Regions from separate parts of the Lysinibacillus sp. G1-3 genome, predicted to be linked through region 1. Evidence: riboswitches for the same ligand, from Rfam matches in the RefSeq annotation. Region 1 holds a riboswitch; each other region holds the start of a gene.
What was found. A riboswitch is a leader RNA that binds a small molecule or an ion and turns the genes downstream of it on or off. The one in region 1 is predicted to bind thiamine pyrophosphate.
Positions count from the first base shown of each region.

Region 2: linked by a shared signal. The riboswitch ahead of thiM (hydroxyethylthiazole kinase) and the one ahead of thiW (energy coupling factor transporter S component ThiW) in region 1 are both predicted to bind thiamine pyrophosphate.
Region 3: linked by a shared signal. The riboswitch ahead of ACVYAD_RS03285 (ABC transporter substrate-binding protein) and the one ahead of thiW (energy coupling factor transporter S component ThiW) in region 1 are both predicted to bind thiamine pyrophosphate.
Region 4: linked by a shared signal. The riboswitch ahead of thiC (phosphomethylpyrimidine synthase ThiC) and the one ahead of thiW (energy coupling factor transporter S component ThiW) in region 1 are both predicted to bind thiamine pyrophosphate.

Region 1 is NZ_JBWHYQ010000001.1:10,789-15,390, forward strand. It holds gene ACVYAD_RS00045 (VWA domain-containing protein) at 1-1,881, shown strand, start outside; gene thiW (energy coupling factor transporter S component ThiW) at 2,155-2,652, opposite strand; TPP riboswitch at 2,754-2,861, opposite strand; gene ACVYAD_RS00055 (MFS transporter) at 2,928-4,124, opposite strand; gene ACVYAD_RS00060 (ABC transporter substrate-binding protein) at 4,326-4,602, opposite strand, start outside.
Region 2 is NZ_JBWHYQ010000014.1:43,779-48,380, reverse strand. It holds gene thiI (tRNA uracil 4-sulfurtransferase ThiI) at 1-10, shown strand, start outside; gene ACVYAD_RS15900 (alpha/beta-type small acid-soluble spore protein) at 164-379, shown strand; gene thiE (thiamine phosphate synthase) at 528-1,160, opposite strand; gene thiD (bifunctional hydroxymethylpyrimidine kinase/phosphomethylpyrimidine kinase) at 1,150-1,974, opposite strand; gene thiM (hydroxyethylthiazole kinase) at 1,974-2,729, opposite strand; TPP riboswitch at 2,815-2,913, opposite strand; gene mbcS (acyl-CoA synthetase MbcS) at 3,157-4,602, shown strand, end outside.
Region 3 is NZ_JBWHYQ010000002.1:273,027-277,628, reverse strand. It holds gene ACVYAD_RS03295 (MFS transporter) at 1-588, opposite strand, end outside; gene ACVYAD_RS03290 (TetR/AcrR family transcriptional regulator) at 816-1,424, opposite strand; TPP riboswitch at 1,700-1,810, shown strand; gene ACVYAD_RS03285 (ABC transporter substrate-binding protein) at 1,988-2,983, shown strand; gene ACVYAD_RS03280 (thiamine-binding protein) at 2,985-3,275, shown strand; gene ACVYAD_RS03275 (ABC transporter permease) at 3,275-4,045, shown strand; gene ACVYAD_RS03270 (ABC transporter ATP-binding protein) at 4,023-4,602, shown strand, end outside.
Region 4 is NZ_JBWHYQ010000019.1:16,107-20,708, reverse strand. It holds gene ACVYAD_RS19340 (S-layer protein) at 1-714, opposite strand, end outside; gene ACVYAD_RS19335 (AEC family transporter) at 993-1,922, shown strand; TPP riboswitch at 2,147-2,261, shown strand; gene thiC (phosphomethylpyrimidine synthase ThiC) at 2,585-4,363, shown strand; gene ACVYAD_RS19325 (catalase) at 4,569-4,602, opposite strand, start outside.

The sequences.
Region 1 (4,602 bases):
CATCGTGAGAAAGTGGAGCTTGCAGAAGGTTCAAATATTTTTACGTATAAACATGCAGCAACGGCTGAAGGGCTTGTAAAATATGAAGCACTCGTGCAGGTCGATCAAGATGCGATTTTAGAAAATAATAAATTAACGAGCGTCACGATGGTGCAAAGTGAACCACATTTATTAATTGTTAATGGCTATGAAACACCATCACCAATCGCAGCAGCACTTGGCAATCAATCCATTTCCTATGATGTGGTAGATGCTAAAAGTCTACCAAATGAGCTTTCTAGTTATTTACAATACAATGCAATCATTTTTGATAATGTGCCAGGCCATTTAGTAGGCGAGGCAAAAATGACTGTCATTGAGCAAGCAGTGAAAAATTTTGGTGTCGGTTTTACAATGGTTGGTGGCGAAAATAGCTTTGGCTTAGGCGGTTATTTTAAAACACCAATCGAAACTTTACTACCTGTTGAAATGGAGATTAAAGGTAAGGAGCAATTACCATCATTAGGGCTGGCAATCGTACTTGACCGCTCTGGAAGTATGTCTGGAGCAAAGTTAGAGCTTGCTAAGGAGGCTGCCGCCCGTTCAATTGAAATGCTACGAGATGAGGATACGCTCGGGTTTATTGCCTTTGATGATCGACCTTGGGAAATTATTGAGACAGGGCCACTTGGCAATAAGGAAGAAGCTGTAGATACGATTTTATCTGTAACGCCAGGTGGAGGTACTGAAATATATGGTTCACTTGCTAAAGCTTATGAAAATCTAGCAGATTTAAAGCTGCAGCGTAAGCATATTATTTTATTAACAGATGGACAGTCACAGTCGGGTAACTATGAAGACTTAATTACACAAGGAAAAGAAAATGGCACGACTCTATCAACAGTTGCAATTGGTCAAGATGCAGATGCTAACTTACTTGAAGCACTCAGTGAGATGGGGAGTGGGCGTTTTTACGATGTTATTGATGAACAGACGATTCCCTCTATTTTATCTCGTGAAACTGCTATGATTTCACGCACATATATTGAAGATAACCCATTTTACCCATCTATATTTAATACATCTGGCTGGAATACGCTATTTACAAATGGGGTACCTAAAATGAATGCTTATATAGGTACGACAGCAAAGCAGGGGGCCACTGTTATCGCAGAAAGTGAGAAGGAAGATCCTGTACTTGCAGAATGGCAATATGGCCTTGGCAAAACATATGCCTTTACTTCTGATTCGACAGGAAAATGGACGGGAGACTGGGCAAGATGGCAAAATTGGGGTACATTTTGGCAAACGCTTATTTCAAAAATGCTACCAAGCTATAACGATGTTGCCTACGATGTACGTCTAGAATCAGACGGCTCCTTTGTCATTACTGACCCAACAAATGAAGCGGCATTCTTAGATATTGTTGCTGTCAATGAAGCGGGTGAAGAACTTGAAACACAGCTTGAGGCAATTTCAGCATCACAAGTTCGAGCAGTCGTGCAAGCAGAACCAGGACTCATCTTCTTCCGCATTACCGATGAAGAACAAGCTATTTACCAGGCTGGCTTAAGTGTACCTTATAGTGTTGAATATGAATTACGTCCAGTGAACGATAAGCTAATCAAAGAACTAACAAAGCAAACAGGCGGCTCTGTTTTGAAAGAACCGAGCGAAGTATTCCGTGAATTTACTAAAAAAGGAGCGGAACGCCAAAATATCGCAACATGGCTTTTATTAGCAGGGATGCTACTATTCTTCATTGATATTACCATTAGACGCTTTGGTTGGGGTTTCCTAACAAGACCGAAGAAAAAAGATCAGCGTGTAGAGGAAAAACCAATACAGGCAGAGGACACAAATGTTGCCCAGCTATTAAAGGGCATGAAAAAACGACATTAGCAATTAAAAAACGATGGTTCAACGCTTTATAGCAATGAGCCATCGTTTTTTGTCATTCCAAGGCTATCATCAATTGTTGGATGACATTTACAAAGTAGGTGGTGAAAATAGGGAATATAGAATTCCTGCAAACTATTAGTGCGGTCAGATATACTGTATTTTCTAAAATATTCGGATAAATCGATGAAACATTCCGATAAAGTCTGAAATTGTTCCGATAAAACACAAATTCATTCCGATAAATCACTCATCCCTTCAAAAAGGATTTATGAATTATAAAAGAGTATTAAGGTTAGTTACAAATACAGTTTTACGTAAATTGCTAGCAACAACAATGCCTAATACAGCACCAATAGTACTTGAAGTTAAAAAGGCTGGCATAAAAAATAAAGCAGCTACAGATGTCCCCATTAATAAATGTGCGTAAGGTACGGCAATGAGTGAGGCAATTATACCTGTTCCAAACATTTCACCGATACCTGCGAGCCATTGTTTGCCGCTGTATTTATAGGCAAGAGCTGCACATAAAGCACCAATAACACTGCCGGGTATAGCTAATAATGAGCCTGTGCCTGTTAAAATACGAATAATGGCTGTGATAAAAGCGACCATAACAGTTGGCACTGGTCCAAGAATGATCGCGCCAATTACATTAATGGCATGCTGTACAGGGTAGGCACGCGCAATGCCCGTTGGTATTGAAACGAAGGTAGAACCTGCTACGGCAATTGCTACTAATAAGGCCATGATTGTTAATTTTCGAATTGACATAATTTCCACTCCTATTTAGTATTTTGTGAATCGCTAATTAACCAGAAAAAAAGCCGCTCCCTAAAAGCATTAGGAAGCGGCCTTGCATTTAAAATAGCAAAAAGCAAGTGTCGCCACTTCCCTCCGCTAGTGTGAACTAGATCAGGTTCAAAGGGTCCGTATATGACAATATACGTCTCAGCCTTTTAAAGACTCCCCTAGTGGTAAACATTTAATTGTTAGTTTTTCTCCTAATAATGTAGCACACTACTAAAAATAGTCAATAACTTTTCAGACTAATTTGAATCAGGATGCATAAGGTGTGGTGCTTTTTTCATTGTCCAAATAAGGGCAAGGCAGAAGCAAGCCATTAAAATAATAGACCCGAAAATATAAGGACTGTTCATATTCCAATCGAATAACATACCTGCTAAAGCTGGACCAATCATATTACCAAGACTCATATACGCATTATTCAGACCAGCTGCATAGCCTTGTTCATTTTCAGCAAGCTTTGAAATCAGTGTGTTGACAGCTGGGCGAATCAATGTCGTAGCTGTAGAGAAGATTGTCGCTACAATTAAAATAAGTGCAAACCCGGATGCGAATAATATTAAGAAAATCGAAACGGCTGCAATAAATAAATTGACTAACACTACTTTCATTTCGCCGAAGCGATTAAACAGCGGTGTAATAACAAACATCTGTACAACAACACCAAAAGCGCCGCCCATTACTAATATAATGGCGATATCAGTAGGTGTGTAATTAAACTTTTCTGTAACAAATAATGATAATGTTGTTTGGAAGTTAGCAATTCCGAAAGAGAATACAAGCATGATAATTAGCATGACAAAATAAGGCATTTGGACTGAACGGGCCATCTGCTTTACAAGATTATCCTGCTTCTGCGCCTTTTTCGCTGTGTTCGGTTTTGTAGCAGGTAATAAAAAGAACGATAAAATAGCTGCTAAGATAGCTGCAAATCCAGCAGTATAAAATGGAAAGTGTAAACTAACTTTTGAGAGGAATCCACCGATACCTGGTCCGATCATAAAACCAAAGGACATTGCTGCCCCTATCATCCCCATACCTTTTCCGCGTTCCTCGTACGTTGTGACGTCAGCCACAAATGCCATTATAGGAGGTGCGACAAATGCAGATCCAAGGCCACCTAAAAAGCGTGCCAAGAAGAGCATCCACACATCTGTAGATAGCCCGAAACCAATTTGTGCAAGGCCTGTAACTATAAGACCGAAAATAATGAGATTTTTACGACCGTATTGATCGGAAAGATTCCCAGCAATTGGAGAAAAAACAAATTGTGCTAAGGCGAACGTTGCAATCAACATGCCAAGTACTTGTCCTGCAGCACCAAATAGTTGTAAATACTCAGGCATGACAGGAATAATAATTCCGATACTCCCCATTGCGATAAACATATTAAACATTAAAATATATAAAGCCGCCTTATTAGACTTCTGCTGGGTCATCGAATACCCCTTTCTTTATTCAAATATATTACAGTCTACCACAAGGCTTGTACGTTTACTATTGACTATAAGTCTGAAATAAGAGACTTATTTATGGGGATTCTAATTATTAAAACAAGTCCCTGCACCAGTCTTTCCTTGGGATTCGCTTCCAGATAAACAAAAAAGCTATTCTCAACGTAATGTGAGAACAGCTTAGGTTTATCGAATACTCATTTTAAATTCTAAAAACAGCTCATTGTATTTACCCAAATAATCAGGGCCTAAGTTTTTATAAACTTCTAATGTTTTACGTTGTTCTTCAGAAGGATAGAATCGCTTATCAGATACAACTTCCTTATCCATTAACTTCATCGCTGCAATATTAGGGGAAGAGTAGCCTACATAATCAGCGTTTTTAGCACCTGATTCAGCTTTTAGAATGAAATTAATGAAGGCATGTGCACCATCTAGATTTTTTGATGTTTTTGGGATGACC
Region 2 (4,602 bases), on a different contig from region 1:
TCTTCTATAGAAGAAACTTGCAATTTCATAAGAGCCGACTCAAAAGTACATTTTGAGTCGGTTTTTTTAGTCTATTTCCTTCTGAGGTACAATTTACCTGAAATATTTTTGTATTAAAAATCTAAAATCGCACATTCTATATTCACAAGGAGGTGAGAAACACATGGCAAACAACAACAACCGCAGTTCAAATCAACTTGCTGTACCTGGTGTAGAGCGCGCACTTGATCAAATGAAATACGAAATTGCACAAGAATTTGGTGTTCAATTAGGAGCTGACGCTTCAGCTCGTGCTAACGGTTCCGTTGGCGGTGAAATCACTAAACGTCTTGTACAAATGGCAGAATCTCAATTAAAAGGTATGCCGAACAACCAATAATTGCTTAATTAGCAATTATTAAAATTAAAACCAGTGACCGTAAAAGGCACTGGTTTTAGTTTGTTTAAAATGTTTATTTTTTATCCCGTATTAAAGGGGCGTAATTAAAAAACCGGATTGAAAGACACCCACTGATTAAAGTTTCACTTTATCCTACAAATGCTTTAAATGTAGAGACTGTATTCGGAATATCCTCACTTTCGCAAATTGCGGAAATAACTGCTATTCCATCTGCACCTGCTTTAAATACCGTATGTGCATTCGAGCAGTTTATGCCTCCAATTGCAACGATAGGCAGCTCTGGATATTGTCTGCGAACTTGTTGTAAAAATTCAGTTCCACTAGGCGGTTTGGCATCACTTTTAGAAGTAGTTGAAAAAATAGGACCAATACCTACATAGTCAGCACCATATTGTAAAGCAGTTTTTAATTCCGCTTGAGAATGAACAGAAACACCTAGTATCATGTTGCCAATTTTTTCACGTACCATTGACACAGGAAAATCTTCTTGGCCAATATGAACGCCATCTGCTCTAAGTTTTAAAGCGAGCTCTACATCATCATTAATAATAAACGGAACATGATACTGTTGACAGAGCATTTGACATTTACGAGCAAAATTTTCATAGGCTTGTCCAGTAAGGGGATTTGTCCCTTTTTCACGGTATTGAAACATAGTAATTCCGGATTGGAGAGCTTTCTCTAATACGGTTAGTGGCTCCTGATTGAAAACATTACCTGTACCCATAATAAAATATAGCTGTAAATCGTCACGTTTCATGAATGATCACCTCACAGGAATCCTTATACTGTTGATAAGCAAAATGATTTGTTGGACCATGGCCATTCCCAATAGATAAATCATGAGTTATTGCTAATTGAATAAATTTTTTAGCTTCCTCAATTGCCATTTCTATAGGTAGCCCAAGACCAAGAAAAGCAGTTAATGCAGCGGAAAATGTACAGCCTGTACCATGCGTGTTTTTTGTTGCAATACGAGTAGATTGCATAGAAAATGATCGACCATCTTGAAAAAATACATAATCAGTAGCATAACATTTATCCTCTAAATGACCGCCCTTCATAACGACGCATTGAACGCCAGTCTGTAATAAGATTTGGGCTACTTCGTTAATATCTGCTATAGAATTAATTTTTCTTCCGGAAAGGGTTTCGGCCTCAGGAATGTTTGGCGTTACAATAGTTGCTAAAGGTAGCAAATAATTTCGTAATGCCTCAATTGCTTCTTGCTGTAATAAACTCTCGCCACCTTTTGCGATCATAACAGGATCTACAATAAGTGGAATATTTACTTCGGCTAAAATATGTGCAATTGATTGGATGATTTCGGAGGAAAACAACATTCCTGTTTTAATAGCACTAATTGAAAAATCCTCGATTAGCGCTTTCAGTTGTTTTTCAACAAAACTCACTTCAATTGGTAAAACATCCGATACACCCAAAGTATTCTGGGCCGTTAAAGCTGTAATGACAGACGTTCCGAATACTTTTAATTCCTGGAATGTTTTTAAATCAGCTTGTATACCTGCACCGCCGCCACTATCTGAACCGGCAATTGTCGTTACAATATGCATTATTCTTCACCTTCCTTTGAAAGGCGATGTAGTTCATTCAATACAGCAATTTGAAAATCGCCAATGAATCGAGTAGAAGAAGCGGCTTTTTCTGCTAATTTTTTATAAAGCGATAATGTTTCTAGTAATTGGTCAAACGGTTGAGCTCCTGCGGTGAAGGAGGCACAACATAGTGCACTCAATAAGCAACCAGTTCCAGTAACTTCTGTCATTTGCGAATTTCCACCCGTAACCCATTGCTGATGTTTGCCATCAGTAATAAAATCCTTTTCACCGGTCACAATAACAATACAATTGTAAAGTTGGGCTATTTTCTGTGCCTCTAGTTCTATAGAAATTGAACCACTACCACTATCTACTCCTTTTTGTTGCCAGTCTACATTGGCAATTGCTGCAAGTTCTCCGATATTACATCGAATTGCCGCAAATTTAATTTCCTCCAATAATTGCTGTACTGTTTGTTTCCGGTAAGTCGTTGCACCTGCTGCAACAGGATCTAAAACAACCGGAATGCCAAGAACATTTGCTTTTTTTCCTGCAAGTAACATGGATTCTTTCATTCGCTCATTAAGGGTCCCGATATTGATCAATAAGCCTGAGGCGATTGTGACCATTTCTTCAACTTCATGACCGTCTTCAGCCATGACTGGTGAAGCGCCTATTGCTAATAAGCCATTTGCTTGGAAATTAGCAACAACATAATTGGTCATGCAATGAATAAGTGGATTTTGTTTACGAATCGTTTGGAATATCAATTTAAGTCCTCCTCGTTGGATGGACGTAAGCGTGCAAAAAAGGCTCTTTTCGTGCAAAAAACACGTAAAAGAGCCTTTCATCAGTAAGTCGATGTGAATTGCTCCCTACGTCAGTATTAACTAACAGGTTCAAAGGGTCAGGTTTTACCTTCTCAACTCTAAATGAGTCCCCCTGCAATTATGCTTTTAGTTGACCAAAATGTACCATATTATTCATTCGCGTTCAATAGGGAGTTTTTTATTTTCATTCAGCAATTCTGTGCGAAAGCGACGATTACGCCAAGTTGAAATGGATAGAAGCAATACGTGACTGATGCCATATAGCGGGGCATGATAGTTGTCACGACTTTAATGAATTAGAGTGAATTCCATTGAAAATGATAAAAATTGAGTTTTATAATGGGCATAACAAAAGGGGGCAATTGCCATGAAACGAGAAGATTTAATCGCACCAGAATGGTATAACATTTCAGAGGAAATTGAAAAGTATGCACAGGATCCTACCAAAAATGCATTATTAATTTATAGCGAAGACGAGGAAATTCAGTACGTATCATATATAACTTTACTTGAAAAGGCGAATCAGGCAGCACATGTATTTACCTCCCAAGGTTTAAAAAAAGGCGATGTTATTTTAGTCATGGTACCGAGATCAGTGGAAGCGTATATCGTATATATTGCAGCTTTGAAGGTAGGGTTAACGATTATTCCTAGTTCAGAAATGCTGAGAACTAAAGATATTGAATATCGAATCAATCATGCCGATGCAAAAGGAGTTGTTGCATTTGAGCCTTATATTGAACAATTTGATAATGTGGGAAATTTACAAGCAATAAAGCAATTTGTCATTGGTCATGCACATGAGCCTTGGCAGCCGTTGCTTGAAAAAATGCAAGGCCAACCAACATCTTATATAAGCTCTACTCCAACTAAGAGTACAGACATTGCATTTTTAGCATATACAAGTGGTACAACAGGAAATCCAAAGGCAGCGGTACATACACATAGCTGGGGTTACGCACACTTGCGAACTACTGCGCCAAATTGGTTAGGTGTTCAAGAGGGTGACATTGTTTGGGCAACAGCAGCTCCAGGCTGGCAAAAATGGATTTGGAGTCCGTTCCTCGCTACTTTAGGAAGTGGTGCAACAGCATTTGTATACAAAGGTCACTTTGATGCGGCAACTTACTTTGCACTGATTGAAAAATTCAATATTAATATTCTATGTTGTACACCAACCGAATATCGATTTATGGCGAGTCTAGAAAATTTACAAGATTTTAATGTAAGTACAATACATCAGGCTGTGTCAGCAGGTGAACCTTTAAATAGTGAAGTGATAAAAGTATTTTCCGAAGTTTATAATTTACAAGTACGAGATGGCTATGGACAAACAGAGAATACATTACTTGTTGGTACAATGGTAGGGATGGAGTCTAGAATGGGATCAATGGGCAAACCTACTCCGGGTAATACTGTTGAAATTATAAATGATATTGGAAATCCTGTTGCGGTTGGGGAAGTTGGAGATATTGCTGTACACTGCGAAACGCCCGCGTTATTTAAAAAATATTTAAACGATCCAGAGCGAACAAATTTACAATTTAGAGGCGATTGGTATATTACCGGAGATCGTGCATACAAAGATAATGACGGTTATTTTTGGTTTGAAGGACGTGGGGATGATGTCATTATTTCTTCTGGGTATACGATTGGCCCATTTGAGGTAGAAGATGCGTTGTTAAAGCATCCGGCTGTGAAAGAAACTGCCGTTGTTGCAAGTCCAGATAAGATTCGTGGAAATATCGTGAAGGCGTTTGTTGTGCTCTGTGAAGGAGAAGTTGGTAATGAAACACTTATAAAAAAACTGCAA
Region 3 (4,602 bases), on a different contig from region 1:
AGGTGAAGGTTCTGGTGAATAAGTTTCTGTGATGAAAAATATAGTCATAAAAACAGATAACAAAGAGATCAGTGAGATTCCAATAAATAACTCAAATAAGTAGTTTTTAAAAAGAAATGCTCCAATAATTCCTCCAATTGCAGTTGATAAATTCCCTAACCAGTAGCTAATTGTAAATACGAGCTTTCTCGATTCAGAATTAGTAACATCAATCATCATAGCTTGTGCGGCTGGCTGAAACATGCCTCCACAAAACATATTGATGATGAAGAATGCTGCAGAAATATAAGGAAGGTTAAACCAAGGAGAATTAAAAAGTGCTATAAACAGATACGAAAGCAATAGACCAATTTCAGAATAAATCATTATTTTTTTTCGTCCGATTTTATCAGAAACATGCCCTCCAATAAACCCTCCAATGCCCCCACTAATGACAATAATTATAAGAATAAAAGCCGTTTTAGTAGCGCCGATATTTTGAGTAAAATAAATAGCGAGAAAAGGGATAACAGCCATAGAAATAAGGCCGCCTAGAAATTGCATGGCTAGGCGAAGTTTGATGTTGGGATGGATATCTCTCAATTTCATATAATCACTCCTCGTACTTTAAGTAATAGCTTTTTCCGATAGAATTCCTAAAGGAAGTGGTGGTCTCATTGACTCTTTTATGTTTTCCAGTTTGAGGCCTGCATAGCTAGGGGAGCCAAAAAGAAAATCATCCAAACTATTTTTCATAGGGAACAAAATATGTCTATAGATTCCGCCCTGTTATGAGTTTCCTAATTTTATAGGTACGGCTGAAGGATAGAGAATGTTTATAAATTAGAAATAGGTCCAAATAATCTTAGAGCTTGTCTCGTTATATCCTTCCACACCATGTTTGTATACTCATCAATAAACGTTAAACGCATTCCGTTTAAGATGGATAAGTATGACTCAGCAATTAATGAAGGTGCTTCTTCATAAAAGTAACCAAGCCGTTGACCTGCTTCAATAACCGGATAAATACAGTCTAGAAATGATTTTACAAAATCATCTAGTTCTTTAAAAAGCTTTGGAAATCGTTCAGGTCTTGCAAGAACCTGTTGAATTAAACGTAAGTATTCACTTCTCGTTGCAAAAAGTTGCACATGACAATCTATCATTTCCTTAATTATTTCAAGAGGCTCACCTTTAAAGTGTTCTTGTATCTCAATAAAATATGGTTTGATTTTTTCCAATGGCTCTAAAATAGCTGCTTCATAAAGTACTTCTTTTGAATCAAAATACGTAAATACGGTGCCGAAACTAACTCCTGCTTCCTTAGCAATATCGGCCACTTTGGTCTCTGCAAAACCATTTTCACTATATAATTTAATAGCGGCGTCTAAAATTGTAGATCTTTTTCTTTTCTTTTTTTCATCATTAGTAAGTATCGAATTCATGTTGATACTCCTTTCATAATAAATGATTGATTAATCAATCAAATTTCATTGTAATTTGTTTCCATTGTCAATATAATGAAAGAATTTTTTGTATTTTTAGTTATAAATTACTTTAAAAGCATGATGACTCCGTTACAGTGGTGATTTTTACTTTGCTTTCTTGAAGGAACGTTTTACAAATGAGGCTGTTTAAATAATAATTCAGCGCTATCGATAAACAGACCCTTGTCATTTACGGATAGATATGGTTATAATAATCTCGAAAAGTTCATATCGAAAGAATGTAGGGGGGCTGGTAGTTGCCAGCTGAGATTGTGTCCGATAGACGCTGACCCTTTGAACCTGATTTGGCTCGTACCAGCGTAGGGAACATCTATTCAAAAAAAGAAAGTTTTTGATACTGATTGTACAACGTCTGGGAGGAATCCTAGGCGTTTTTTATGTTTTCAGACTTTTGTTGCATGCACATACCTTACGTGTAAACAGACCGTGAACGGTTTCTTCTGGTAAAGACATTCATTCATTCATGAACACTTTCACACTACTAACTTGGAGGATTCAGCATGAAAAAATGGTTATTGGTCCTAATGGTTGCACTTTTAACATTAGTGGGCTGTAGCGAAAAAGAAACTAAAAAGGATGCTAAAGGATTAACAAAAGTATCGGTAGTTCTTGATTGGACACCGAACACAAATCATACAGGTTTATATGTAGCTGAAAAACTTGGCTACTTTAAGGAACAAGGCTTAGATGTTGATATTTTATTACCTGGTGAAACGGGTGCTGATCAGCTTGTAGCATCAGGAAAGGCACAGTTTGGCGTAAGCTATCAGGAAGGAATTACACAAGCTCGTGTGCAGGATGTACCTTTAGTATCGATTGCAGCGATTATACAGCATAATACTTCTGGCTTCGCATCTACCGCATCAAAAGGCATTACGTCACCAAAAGATTTTGAAGGGAAAACATACGGTGGCTGGGGTGCACCGCTTGAAAAGGCTGTACTACAATCACTAATGCAAACAGAAGATGCAGATGTTAATAAGTTAGATATCGTCAATGCAGGTGATTTAGATTTCTTCACTATGATGAAAAAAGATATTGATTTTGCGTGGATTTATTATGCATGGACAGGTATTGAAGCAGAACTTCGTGGCGAAAAGCTGAACATGCTTTATTTAACAGATTATAGTGAGCAGTTAGATTATTACACACCTGTACTTGCTACAAATGAAAAAATGATTCAGGATAATCCTGAGACGGTAAAAGCATTTGTCGCTGCTGCAGCAAAGGGCTATGAATATGCAATAAAACACCCTAATGAGGCAGCTGATAGTTTACTAGAAGCGGTACCTGATTTAGATAAGAACCTTGTGCATAAAAGTCAGGAATGGTTAGCAGATAAGTATCAAGACGATGCTGCACAATGGGGCGAGCAAAAATTAGCTGTCTGGGAAAACTACGCGAAATGGATGGCCGACAACAAAGTTTTAGAGGGCGAATTTAACGCAAAACAAGCATTTACAAACGACTTTTTACCGAAAAAGGAGACAAAGTAATATGGCAAACTCTTTAATAAGTGTACAAATTATCCCGAAAACTGAAACATATGAAGATGTGATCCCGTTTGTCGATGCAGCAATTGCAGTTATCGATGCTTCAGGGGTGAAATATGAAGTTCATCCATTAGAAACGACAATGGAAGGCGAGCTTACGACTTTGCTGCAAATTATTGAAAAAATGAATGCCAAGATGATCGAGCTTGGCGCAATCAATGTCATTACGCAAGTGAAAATTTTATATCAGCCATCCGGTATTACAATGGATACGCTAACGGAGAAATATAAGTAATGAAGCAGGCTGTTAAACAAGGAAGGACGATAATTTTTATCGCCTTCCTCTTGTTCATATGGGAACTAATTGTCCGTTTTGCTGATATTCCACATTGGCTATTGCCTGCACCAAGTGCCATTTTGAAAGAGGGCTTTCAATCGTATGAGACGTTTGTGCCTCATGCTTTAGCTACTATACAATTAGCACTTCTTGGACTTGCTATCGGGATATTATGTGGGCTCACAGTTGCGGTGCTATTACATCGTTTTACGTTTATAAGGGAGCTATTTTACCCTATTCTCATTATGTCGCAAAATGTCCCAGTACTTGTCCTAGCACCATTATTAATCATTTGGTTTGGCTTCGGTTTATTGCCAAAGCTCATTATTATTTGTCTTGTGTGCTTTTTCCCTATTGTTATTTCGGCAATGGATGGCTTTCGTCAAACTTCGCCTGAGCTAAAGCATTATTTTGAGATGATAGGTGCTACGAAAGCCCAAACCTTTTGGAAGTTAGAATGGCCTTATGCGTATCCAGCGATTTTTTCAGGCATAAAGATTGCTGCTACCTATAGCGTCATGGGGGCTGTTATTGCGGAATGGTTAGGAGCGAAAATGGGGATTGGCGTTTATATGACATTGGCACAGTCTTCATTTCGAACGGATCGTGTATTTGTAGCGATTTTCGCTATCATATTTTTAAGTTTATTATTATTTAGTGCTATTCGATTAATAGAAAAACTTGTTGTGAAGGGGAGAGGAAACTATGCTAAGCATTCAAAACATTGATAAATCCTTTGATTCCCTTCCAGTTATCCGTAGTTTATCTTTTGAGGTGAAGGACGGGGAATTTGTGGCGATTATCGGTCCGTCAGGCAGTGGGAAAAGTACACTTTTTCAATTAATTGGTGGTGTTTCTTCTATAGATAAAGGTGCTATTTTATTAAACGGCACAGATATCCAGAAAAAAAGAGGGACGATTGGCTATATGCCTCAGCAGCCATGTTTATTACCGTGGAGGACGATCCTAGAAAATGTCACGATGGTCGAGGAGCTTCATGGAAAACCTAATGTTAACGTTGCGAAGGAATGGTTAGATAAAGTGGGGCTCGCAGCATTTGTAAATGCATATCCTAATGAGCTGTCAGGTGGTATGCAACAACGGGTATCGTTTATTCGTGCAATTGTCAGTAATAAACCTATTTTATGTTTAGATGAACCGTTTTCAGCACTGGATGAGTTTACAAGGCTTGAAATGCAGGCGTGGCTATTATCGATTTGGGAGAAATATCGAAAATCTATATTGTTCGTTACACATAATATTGAGGAAGCTCTGTTTTTAGCTG
Region 4 (4,602 bases), on a different contig from region 1:
AACATCGATAGTTAGTTTATCAACATTGGCCGTTACTTCAAATGCAGTAACTTTACCAACTACGTCGACTTTCGAAATAGATTTGTCAGAAGTCACACTCACTTTAGTACGTTTTAAGTTAATGTTTGGAGATTTAATATCTTTTAGAGAAACATTTAACCAATTACTATTTTTAATCAATAAAGGTCTAAAAGTAATTGTATCCCCAATAGCAACGTCATCAATTGTAATGGCCTTCTTCACACGATTAGTTACGATAAGCTCCTCTTCAATAGTGACATTTTGAACTTTTACATAATCCGCATTTACAGTTAGGCTTCCATCAATTTGCGCATCGCCACCATCAAAATTTAACGCTTTATTTTTTGTTCCACCTTTAGTTAGTGTTAGTGATGTAATACTTGTAATTTCACCGTTCTTTACGACAATAGTAGCTGCAGCATTCGCCAATGCAGCATTATTGGATGTGTTTAAGAGGGGCTTCAATGACTTACTAATTTTAAATTGGCCATTGGATGTGCGTACTTTATCATTAGCGATGCTGGTAATAGTAACATTTTGTCCCTTTGTTTTGGCTGCAGCTACTTGTCCGTCGATTTGAACTGAGTTGTTTAAAGATACATCATTAGAAGTGGCATTCGCAGTTGATACAGGCACAATTAAGGTTGCTGTAATAGCGGTAGCCATAAAAGTAGAAAATACTTTATTCTTCATTTCTTGTCGCTCCAATCATTGTATTTAATGGATAATATATCATATATTTCTTCGGTTTAGTGCGCAAATGGGGTATTTTACTATATTAATTTAATGAAACAATAGGCCTTTTTCCTTCAATTATTTTAATAACTCGTAGTTTGAGAGGGTAAATCATCCTTCCAAGAGCCTTTTCTATTGTTTGAACATGATGAAAAAGACAGGATGAGTGAACGCTGAAGTACATTGACCGAGTTTACAAACAGCACTACTATAGGAGAGGAAAGGGGGACAACACTATGGTGTATCTCGGTATGATTTTCTTTCAAATTGTAGCTCCGATTTTAGTGCTTCTAGTACTTGGCGCAGTTTTACAAAGGAAATTTCGTTTTAATTTAAAGGCGCTATCTCAACTTATTACATACTGCTTTATGCCAGCAGCTGTTTTTGTGAATTTATATGAAACGAGTATAGAATTGTCTGTACTTGGGGAAGTTGCGTTTTTTATTCTACTCTTTATCGGAAGCCAAATGGTCCTTAGTCACTTTCTAGCAAAGGGGCTCGGTTTAGTAAAAACAGAGGCTGCGGTGTTTAAAAATAGCGTTGTCCTCATTAATTCAGGCAACTATGGTATTCCAGTTGCCCAAATGATTTTCGTGACTCAGCCGATTGGGGTAGCGATTCAAGTTATTCTCGTTATATTTCAAAATATGACGACGTATACTTACGGCTTGTACAATTTAATTTCTTCAACAAAATCAGGTATGTCAATTTTGAAGGATTTCCTCAAAATGCCTATTATTCATGCACTTATTATTGGCGTTACTATGAACTATTTTAATATCCCTATACCGCAGTTCGTAAAAATTCCGATAGACCATGTGGCAGATGGCTTTATCGCTGTAGCATTAATAACTTTAGGGGCACAGCTATCCCAACTTGAAATAAAATCTATGTTTAATAAGATGGTATACATTAGTTGTTTTACACGATTAATCATAGGGCCTGCCGTAGCATTGCTTATCATTTTTGCTCTTGATCTTGACGGTGTCGTGGCACAATCACTTTTTATAGCTAGTTCGTTCCCGACATCGCGAAATAGTTCCAGTCTGGCATTAGAATATGACGTAGAATCGGCAACTGCTGCACAAACAGTTTTATTTTCAACGATTGTGAGCTGTATTACAGTGACAATTGTGATTTATGTAGCGGAGTTGTTGTTTACCTAATGGCTAGGTGCTCATTTGATTGTCCATTGTTGATAAAAACTAAAATTGTTCCGATAAAATGAGATTTTGTTCCGATAAATCTTCAAAGTATATGAACTCATCAGATAACGTGAAGTTGTGCGCCAAAGTCTAATCTGACGTTGATTCTTGATGAATGTGCCAAAAATAATCAAATGAAGCTTCCATCTATTAGCAATATCTGCTACACTAGCATCAAACTTAATAGTATTAACTAGGGGAGTCTGATGAGTCAGGCTGAGAGGGAAACGCATAGAGGTTTCTTGACCCTTTGGACCTGATCTGGCTCATACCAGCGTGGGAAAGTTAACCATTATTGCACACTACGTTATTTGCAATAACTATACCTTTACATTCTTAGCCGGATCCAAAATTTTTTTGGATTCGGCTTTTTGTCTTCATTCAGCAGAAGACTCCTATCTTTCCAGGTGATGAAATGTATGCGGTGAAGCTTCCTAACTAGTAGGTGCCCAAACGCCTGCTGAATGAAGACAAGCCTCCGGCGGATGTCACGGATTTTAAAAGGAATGAATTGTGCGGGCACAATTCAAAATCCGGACGCAATTACGCCAAGGCGAAATTGATTTTTGTTGGGTGAGCTAGATTCGGTCCTTATATTAATATAAAAGGGAGCGAAGTAGTTTATGACAACAATTAGCGAAAAGAATATTACGATTATGTCAAGTTTTGAAGGAAGTAAAAAAGTTTACGTAGAAGGTTCTCGACCAGATATTTTAGTGCCAATGCGTGAGATTGCTTTGAGTCCGACGACAGGAAGCTTTGGTGAAGAGGAAAATGCACCAGTGCGTGTTTATGATACGAGTGGCCCGTACACTGAACCTGCACATAAGGTGGATATTACGAAAGGATTGCCAGCTTTACGTAGTGCATGGATCAAAGAACGAGGTGACGTTGAGGAATACGAAGGTCGTACGATCAAGCCAGAAGATAACGGATTCCGCAAAGCTAATGATCCACGAATGAATGAAAATGTGTTTCCGGATTTATCTAGAAGGCCTTTACGTGCGAAAAAAGGCAAAAATGTAACGCAGCTTCACTATGCACGAAAGGGAATTATTACTCCAGAAATGGAGTTTGTAGCGATTCGTGAAAATATGGATCCCGAGTTCGTGCGCTCAGAGATAGCGGCGGGGCGTGCAATTTTGCCATCTAATATTAATCACCCTGAGGCAGAGCCAATGATTATTGGACGCAACTTCCACGTGAAAATTAACGCCAATATTGGAAATTCAGCGGTGTCATCCTCTATTGCAGAAGAGGTAGAAAAAATGACGTGGGCTACACGCTGGGGTGCTGATAACATTATGGATTTATCGACGGGTAAGCATATTCATACGACGCGTGAATGGATTATCCGTAATGCTGCGGTGCCAGTAGGAACGGTGCCGATTTATCAAGCGCTAGAAAAAGTAAATGGTGTGGCAGAGGATTTAACGTGGGAGGTGTATCGTGATACGTTAATCGAACAAGCAGAGCAAGGTGTAGATTACTTCACGATTCATGCAGGGGTATTGCTACGCTATGTGCCATTAACGGCTAATCGTGTAACTGGCATAGTGTCTCGAGGAGGCTCGATTATGGCGCAATGGTGTTTATATCACCATCAAGAGAGCTTCTTATATACTCATTTTGAAGAAATCTGCGAAATTATGAAAACCTATGATGTTGCCTTCTCTTTAGGTGATGGTTTACGTCCTGGTTCTATTGCAGATGCAAATGATGAGGCTCAGTTTGCGGAGCTGGAAACGCTAGGGGAATTAACGCAAATTGCCTGGGAGCATGATGTACAGGTGATGGTAGAAGGACCAGGGCATGTGCCGATGCATCTTATTAAAGAAAATATGGACAAGCAGTTAGAGGTATGTAAGGAAGCTCCTTTCTATACGTTAGGACCACTAACGACAGATATTGCTCCGGGCTATGACCATATTACATCAGCCATTGGAGCTGCAATGATTGGTTGGTATGGTACGGCAATGCTATGTTATGTAACGCCTAAAGAGCATCTTGGCTTACCAAATCGTGATGATGTTCGTGTAGGGGTTATTACGTACAAAATTGCTGCACACGCTGCTGATTTAGCGAAAGGGCATCCGGGGGCACAGCAACGTGATGATGCACTATCTAAGGCACGCTTTGAATTCCGCTGGCGCGATCAATTCAACCTTTCGTTAGATCCAGAGCGTGCAGTCGAATATCATGATGAAACATTGCCAGCAGAAGGAGCAAAAACTGCGCACTTCTGTTCAATGTGCGGACCTAAGTTTTGTAGTATGAAAATCTCACAGGATATTCGTACTTATGCAAAAGAAAAAGACTTAAATACGACTGAAGCTATCCATAAAGGTATGCAGGAGAAGGCGAAGGAATTTAAAAAGGCGGGCAGTCAAATTTATCAATAATTATTAGACTGGGCTCGTGTCTTTCATAGGCACGAGCCTTATTTTGGTTCATCATCAAGAGGGGTGCATGTATATAGGTTGATTTCCTTTCCGGTGATGCGCTCTCATTTTGTCATTAAGATAAAAAAACTCCATGTGAGGTCGCCCTTCACATGGAGTAAAAAGTTGGATTTGGATATCAATAATAGTTGGAATATGTGGAGAATTAAACGTTAGTTGGTTGTTTCACGTATGGATTT